DNA from 2 places in the Streptomyces sp. SCSIO ZS0520 genome. Region 1 is predicted to be linked to the other one. Evidence: predicted binding sites of a transcription regulator. Region 1 holds the regulator's gene; the other holds the start of a gene.
What was found. Region 1 encodes HspR, which represses chaperone genes until heat shock. Its sites were predicted from a motif close to TTGAGNNNNNNNNNCTCAA; they were not measured.

Region 1 (3,402 bases):
GGCAGGCGGAGCGGCTGGCCGCGGAGTTCGCCCCGCTGATGGCGCTCGGCAGCGAGGGGCCCCGGCCCGGGACCGGCGGGGACGCCAGGACCGGCGGGGGCACGGGGGGCACCGGGACGGCCGGGTACGCCGTGCCCGCCCCCGCGCTCACCGTGCACGAGGGCTTCGAGCGGATCAACGCGGCCATCGACGAGGCGGTCGGCGAGGCCCGCACCGAGCTGCTCTCCATCCAGCCGGGCGGCACCCGGGCCCCGGCGACGCTGGCCCAGGCCCTGGCCCGGGACCGCGAGCTGCTCGCCCGGGGCGCCCGGATGCGCACCCTCTACCAGCACACCGCGCGCCACGACCCGAGCGTGCACGACTACTACGCGCTCCTGGAGGGCGACGCCGAGGTGCGCACCCTGGACGAGGTGACCGAGCGGCTGGTGATGTTCGACCGGCGGGTGGCGTTCATCCCGGCGAGCAAGGACCGCACCGTCGCCCTGGAGGTCCGCCACCGGACGCTGCTGGACTACTTCGTGATGACCTTCGAGCGGCTGTGGCGGCTGGCGACGCCGATGTACCCGGCGAGCGAGTCGGTGCCCTCGGCGGACGGCATCACCGCCCGGCAGCGCGCCATCGCCGCCCTGCTCGTCGAGGGCGAGACCGACGACCGGATCGCCGAGCGCCTCGGCCTGAACGTCCGCACCTGCCGGGCGCACATCGCGCGGCTCGCGGCCGTCCTCGGCAGCCGGAGCCGGGCCCAACTCGGCTATCTGATCGGCCGGTCGGGCATCCTCGACCAGCGCCCGTGACCCCGTCCGCGCCCGCCCGGCCGGGGTCCCCGCCCAGCTCAGCAGCCCCGCGGGGGCCCGAGTGTGGCCTGTGTCTCGCCTCTCTTCCGTACCCCTGAAAGGTCATTTGCGCGCTTTACTGCCCTATGCCACCCCTCCTGTCGCTGCGCTGCAAAAAGATGACCGTGGTGTGACAGGTGGGTGCACTGCATGGTGGAGGACGACGACGACCGTGACGCAGGACGACTGCCGCGCCCCCGCAGCCTGCGTCGCTGTGGGCGGGCCGGATTCAGGGACGGCCCGCCCGGGGAAAGCGCGCCTCTCGCGCGACAGCACTCCGGGGAGTGGGAGCACAGATGGGAAGACCAGAAGCACACATCGATCCGTCCCAGGGACCTCTGCAGCGTTTCGCGAACGATCTGCGCACGGTACGGCGCAAGGCGGGCAGCCCCTCGTACGAGAGCCTCGCGAGCCGGGCGAACTACTCGGGCACCACGCTGGCCGCCGCCGCCCGCGGCATCCAGCTGCCCAGCCTGGAGGTCACGCTCGCCTATGTGAGCGCCTGTGACGCCAACCCGCAGCCCTGGGTGGGCTATTGGCACCGCACCCGGGCCGCCCTGGCCCAGCGCGGGGACGTCCACGAGAAGGTCCGCGTACGGGCCTGAACCGGCCACGGGGTCCGGATGCCGCGCGGACACGAAGACCCGGACACCCGCGTACGCACACGACAGGTCCGGGAGGCGCACTCCGCCTCCCGGACCTGTGGTGTACCGGTGCCGGTGCTGTTCCGGTACCCGGTACCGATCTGCTCCTGTGCCGGTGCCCCGGCCCCGCTCAGCCCTGCCGCTTGGGCTTCGGCCGCCAGACCACCAGGGCGCTGGACTGCTGCTGCTGGTACGGCACCAGATCGCGGCGGTAGGAGGCGTGGACGGCCGCCTCGCGCTGCTGCATCGCCGCCGCCGCGCCCTCGACCGCGGCCGAGAGCTCGGCCACCCGGGACTGGAGGGCGGCGACCTGGTTCTCCAGCTCGATGATCCGCTTGATGCCCGCCAGGTTGATGCCCTCGTCCTGGGAGAGGGCCTGCACCTGGCGCAGCAGCTCGATGTCGCGGGCGGAGTAGCGGCGGCCGCGGCCCGCGGTCCGGTCCGGGGAGACCAGGCCGAGGCGGTCGTACTGGCGCAGGGTCTGCGGGTGCAGGCCCGAGAGCTGGGCGGCCACCGAGATGACGTAGACCGGGGTCTCGTCGGTCAGTTCGTACGCCCTGCCACTGAATGAGTTGTGCCGACGGCGGCCGTCCATCCTCATGCTCCCTTCGCGGCCTGGAAGAGTTCTGCCCGCGGATCCTCGTCCGCACTCGCCTCGCGGTAGGCCTCCAGGGCGTCCCGCGCCTTGCCGATGACGTCCTTGGGCACCACGACCTCGACCGTGACGAGCAGATCGCCCCGGGTGCCGTCGCCCCGGGCCGCGCCCTTGCCGCGGGCGCGCATGGTGCGGCCGTTGGGCGTGCCGGGCGGCAGCTTCAGGGTGACCGGCGGCCCGCCGAGGGTGGGCACCTTGACCTCGCCGCCGAGCGCCGCCTCCGGGAAGGTGACGGGCACCGTGACGGTGAGGTTGTCGCCCTTGCGGCCGAAGACCGGGTGGGCGTCGACGTGCACGACCACATACAGATCACCGGCCGGGCCGCCGCGTTCGCCGGGGGAGCCCTTGCCGCGCAGCCGGATCCGCTGCCCGTCGCTGACGCCCGCCGGGATGCGGACCTGCATGGTGCGCGAGGACTTGGCGCGCCCGCTGCCCTTGCAGACCTCGCAGGGCGTCTCGGCGAGCAGCCCGCGGCCCTTGCAGTCCGGGCACGGATCGGTCAGCGAGAAGCCGCCGCCGGAGCCGCGCGCCACCTGCCCGGTGCCGACGCAGGTCGGGCACACCCGGGGGGTGCCGTTCTTGTCGCCGGTGCCCGAACAGGCCTTGCAGGGCTGCTGGCTGGACATCCGCAAGGGGACGGTCGCGCCGTCCACGGCCTCGGTGAAGCTGAGCGTGACCTCGGACTCGATGTCCTGGCCCCGGCGCGGCTGGGTACGGCTGCCCGCACCCGCGCCGCCCCGGTTGAAGAGACCGCCGAAGACATCGCCGAGGCCGCCGCCGAAGCCGCCCGCGCCCTGGCCCTGCGCACCCCCGCCGAAGAGGTCCCCGAGGTCGAAGTTGAACGAGCCGCCGCCGCCCGCGCCCGGCCCCGGGCGGAATCCGCCGTTGCCGAACAGGGCGCGCGCCTCGTCGTACTCCTTGCGCTTCTTGGGGTCGCCGAGGATGTCGTTCGCCTCGGAGATCTCCTTGAAGCGCTCCTCCGCCTTGGTGTTGCCGGTGTTGGCGTCGGGGTGGTTCTCCCGGGCCAGCTTGCGGTAGGCCTTCTTGATCTCGGCGTCGGTGGCGTCCTTGGGGACGCCGAGAACCTTGTAGTAGTCCTTCTCGATGAAGTCCTTGGTGCTCATCCCCGGCGTCCCTCCTCTCCTGCACGGATGGCGTCAGCCCTCGTCCGGGCCACCGCTCTCCGTTCCTTTGGCCTGCTCGCCGTCGGCGCCCGCGTCCTCGGCGCCCTTGCCCTGCTCGGCGCCGTCCTTCTCGGCGGCCTGCGCCC
Region 2 (3,402 bases), 1.4 Mb from region 1:
CGCTATCCAGGCCTCACCGCGAGATGCACCACGTCCGGAACGCCCCGGGCGACCGGGATTTCCTCGGTACGTACCTCTTCGTACCCGGCGTCCCGCAATGCCGACTCGAACGCCGGGGAAGGCTGTGCGGACCATACAGAGAGCACCCCGCCGGGGGTAAGCCTGCGGGCGCAGGCGGCCAGCCCGGCGGGGGAGTAGAGGCCGTCGTTGTCCTCGGTGACGGTCCAGTCGGGGCCGTTGTCGATGTCCAGGCAGAGCGCGTCGTAGCGGGGCGCCGCCGGATCGCGCAGGTGGGCGAGGAGATCGGTGTGCGCGATCGCGGTACGGGCGTCGGCGCGGGCGGCGGCGGACAGCTCGCCCAGCGGCCCGTCCCGGTGCCAGTCGACGATGGCGTCCTCGCGCTCGACCACGGTGATCCGCCCCCAGCGCGGCTCGGCGGCGGCGTGCGCCAGCGAGAAGCCCACGCCGAGGCCGCCGAGGAGCAGCGCGGGCCGCGGGCGGTCGTCGAGGGCGCCGAGCGCCGCGTCGACGAGCAGCCGCTCGGAGCGGCCGTCGGAGGTGTCCATCAGGAAGCAGCCGTTGGCGATGATCTGGAGCAGCGCGCCGTGGCGGCGCAGGACCACTTCGCCGTGCGGTCCGGTGCGGCGGTCGAGTACCTGCGGCTCGCCCGCGGGTGAGGCGGAGTACATGGCGACACTGTGCCGCACGCCGCGCGCACCGGCCGAATCCGGACCCCGGCCGTGCGGACCGCCGACGGCCCGGGTCCCGGAGCCCCGGCCCCCGCCGGTGCGCCCGGTCCCGGCGCGGCGGAACGGCGCGGGGACCGGGCGCGGGTGCGGCGGGCCGCGGTGCGGCCCCCGGCTCAGCCGGTGCCGAGCGCGTACCGCGCCACCCCGTCGGCACTGCTCACCAGCAGCATTCCGGCCTTCTCCAGTACGCGTACGGAGGCCGGGTTGGCCGTCTCCACCTGGGCGGTGACGGTGTGCACCCCGGGTGCCCGCAGCCCGTGGGCGGCCAGGGCGGCGGTGGCCTCGGTGGCGTAGCCGCGGCCCCGGCGGGAGGCGACGATGCCGTAGCCGATCTCCAGGGAGCCCGCGGACGGTGGCCAGAAAAGGCCGATCGAACCGACGACCAGCCCGCCCTCCCGCTCGGTGACCAGCCGGTGCCCCCACTCGCCGCGCGCCGCCGGCTGCCCGGCGAGGAAACCGGCGATCACCTGATCCCCTTCGGCGGGGAAGTCCGGCGCCCAGCCCGGCAGCCGGTCACCGGAGCACACCGCGCGCAGCTCGGCCTCCGCCCAGGGCCGCAGCACGAGGCGGGCGGTCACCAGAGAGGAGGGAGTGGGAGTGGGAGAGGGGGAGGGAGGAGGAGTGGACGCGGCGGAGGACGCAGCGGCGGCCGGGGAGGAGGAGGCAGGGGAAGAAGGGCCGGAAGAAGAAGGGCCGGAAGAGGACGGGCCGGAGGAAGAAGACGGGTCGGGAGAAGAAGGAGTGGACACGTGGAACTCCAGGTCTGTGGCGGAGAAGACCCGGGCGGTGCGTCGTCCGTTCAGGAGGCCCGGGTCAGGGCATGCGGAAGTGCCGTCCGGCAAGCCATGGCCTCGGCCTCCCTCTTCCGCTCCCCGGCCCGTGCTGCCGGGCCTCTGCTCTTCCCCGCCCTGCGGCGCCCGGTGCTTCCCGGGCCCGGCGCGGACCGCGCGGGCTGAACCGCCGCGCGCGCCCAGGAGCGTAGCCGGGCGCGGAGCGGCTGTCGCCGGAATTTCCGGTGGGGCCCGGTTGCTGCCCTGAATCCGGTGGATACGGGAGAACCCGGTGGATACGGCCCGCGTGCTCCCCGCCGCTGTCCGATCGCTCACAGCGAACACCCCCAGGGGAACATTCTCCGGCTCACAAGCATTGAGTCGGCATAGCTCAAGTTGACTGCCGAAGGGGAGATCATGGCTGCTGAGTCCGGTGAATTCAGGGCGCCCGAGTCGTCCGCGGTGCTCACCCTGCCCGTGCTGCCGCTCGACGAAGAGGTCGTGCTGCCCGGGATGGTGGTTCCGCTGGACCTGAGCGAGGGCGAGGTCCGGGCCGCCGTCGAGGCCGCCCAGGCCGCCGCGCGCGAGGAGCCCGGCAAGCCGCGGGTGCTGCTCGTCCCGCGGATCGACGGGACCTACGCGAGCACCGGTGTGCTCGGCACCGTGGAGCAGGTCGGGCGGCTGTCCGACGGCGACCCCGGTGCGCTGATCCGCGGCCGCGGCCGGGTGCGCATCGGCTCGGGCACCACGGGCCCCGGCGCCGCGCTGTGGGTGGAGGGCCTGGCCCTGGAGGAGAAGGTGCCGGAGCCCCTGCCGGGCGCGGTCACCGAACTGATGAAGGAGTACAAGGCGCTCGCCACCAGCTGGCTGAAGGACCGCGGCGCCTGGCAGGTGGTGGACCGGGTCCAGCAGATCGACGAGGTCTCCCAGCTCGCCGACAACTCCGGGTACTCGCCCTTCCTGAGCACCGCCCAGAAGGTGGAGCTCCTGGAGACCGCCGACCCGGTGGAGCGGCTGAAGCTCGCCACCGAGCAGCTGCGGGCGCACCTGGCCGAGCAGGAGGTGGCGGAGTCCATCGCCAAGGACGTCCAGGAGGGCGTCGACAAGCAGCAGCGCGAGTTCCTGCTCCGCCGCCAGCTGGACGCGGTCCGCAAGGAGCTGCGCGGGCTGAACGGCGAGGGCGCCGAGGACGAGTCCGACGACTACCGCGCCCGGGTGGAGTCCGCGGACCTGCCCGGGAAGGTACGGGAGGCCGCGCTCAAGGAGGTCGAGAAGCTGGAGCGGTCCAGCGACCAGAGCCCCGAGGGCTCCTGGATCCGCACCTGGCTGGACACCGTCCTCGAACTCCCGTGGAACGAGCGGACCGAGGACGCCTACGACATCTCCGGCGCCCAGGCGGTGCTCGACGCCGAGCACGCGGGCCTGGAGGACGTGAAGGAGCGCATCACCGAGTACCTGGCGGTGCGCAAGCGCCGTGCCGACCGCGGCTTCGGCGTGATCAGCGGCGGCAAGGAGGCGGAGACCGGCGGCGGCCGCCGGGCCGGGGGAGCGGTGCTCGCCCTCGTCGGCCCGCCCGGCGTCGGAAAGACCTCGCTCGGCGAGTCGGTCGCGCACGCCATGGGCCGCAAGTTCGTCCGGGTCGCCCTCGGCGGCGTACGGGACGAGGCGGAGATCCGCGGCCACCGGCGTACGTACGTGGGCGCGCTGCCCGGCCGGATCGTGCGGGCGATCAAGGAAGCCGGTTCGATGAACCCGGTGGTGCTGCTCGACGAGGTCGACAAGGTCGGCTCGGACTTCCGGGGCGACCCGGCGGCGGCCCTGCTCGAAGTGCTCGACCCGGCGCAGAACCACACCTTCCGGGACCACTACCTGGAGGTCGAACT

Region 2: lon (endopeptidase La) is a predicted target of HspR. The motif match lies at 1,896-1,914, and genes of this name have one in related genera.

What each region holds. Positions count from the first base shown of each region.
Region 1 is NZ_CP092644.1:3,604,227-3,607,628, forward strand. Features, by position in the region: gene MID12_RS13785 (helix-turn-helix transcriptional regulator) at 1-794, shown strand, start outside; gene MID12_RS13790 (helix-turn-helix domain-containing protein) at 1,130-1,438, shown strand; gene MID12_RS13795 (heat shock protein transcriptional repressor HspR) at 1,608-2,072, opposite strand; gene dnaJ (molecular chaperone DnaJ) at 2,075-3,256, opposite strand; gene grpE (nucleotide exchange factor GrpE) at 3,290-3,402, opposite strand, start outside.
Region 2 is NZ_CP092644.1:2,215,149-2,218,550, reverse strand. Features, by position in the region: gene MID12_RS08080 (spermidine synthase) at 3-689, opposite strand; gene MID12_RS08075 (GNAT family N-acetyltransferase) at 863-1,330, opposite strand; gene lon (endopeptidase La) at 1,937-3,402, shown strand, end outside.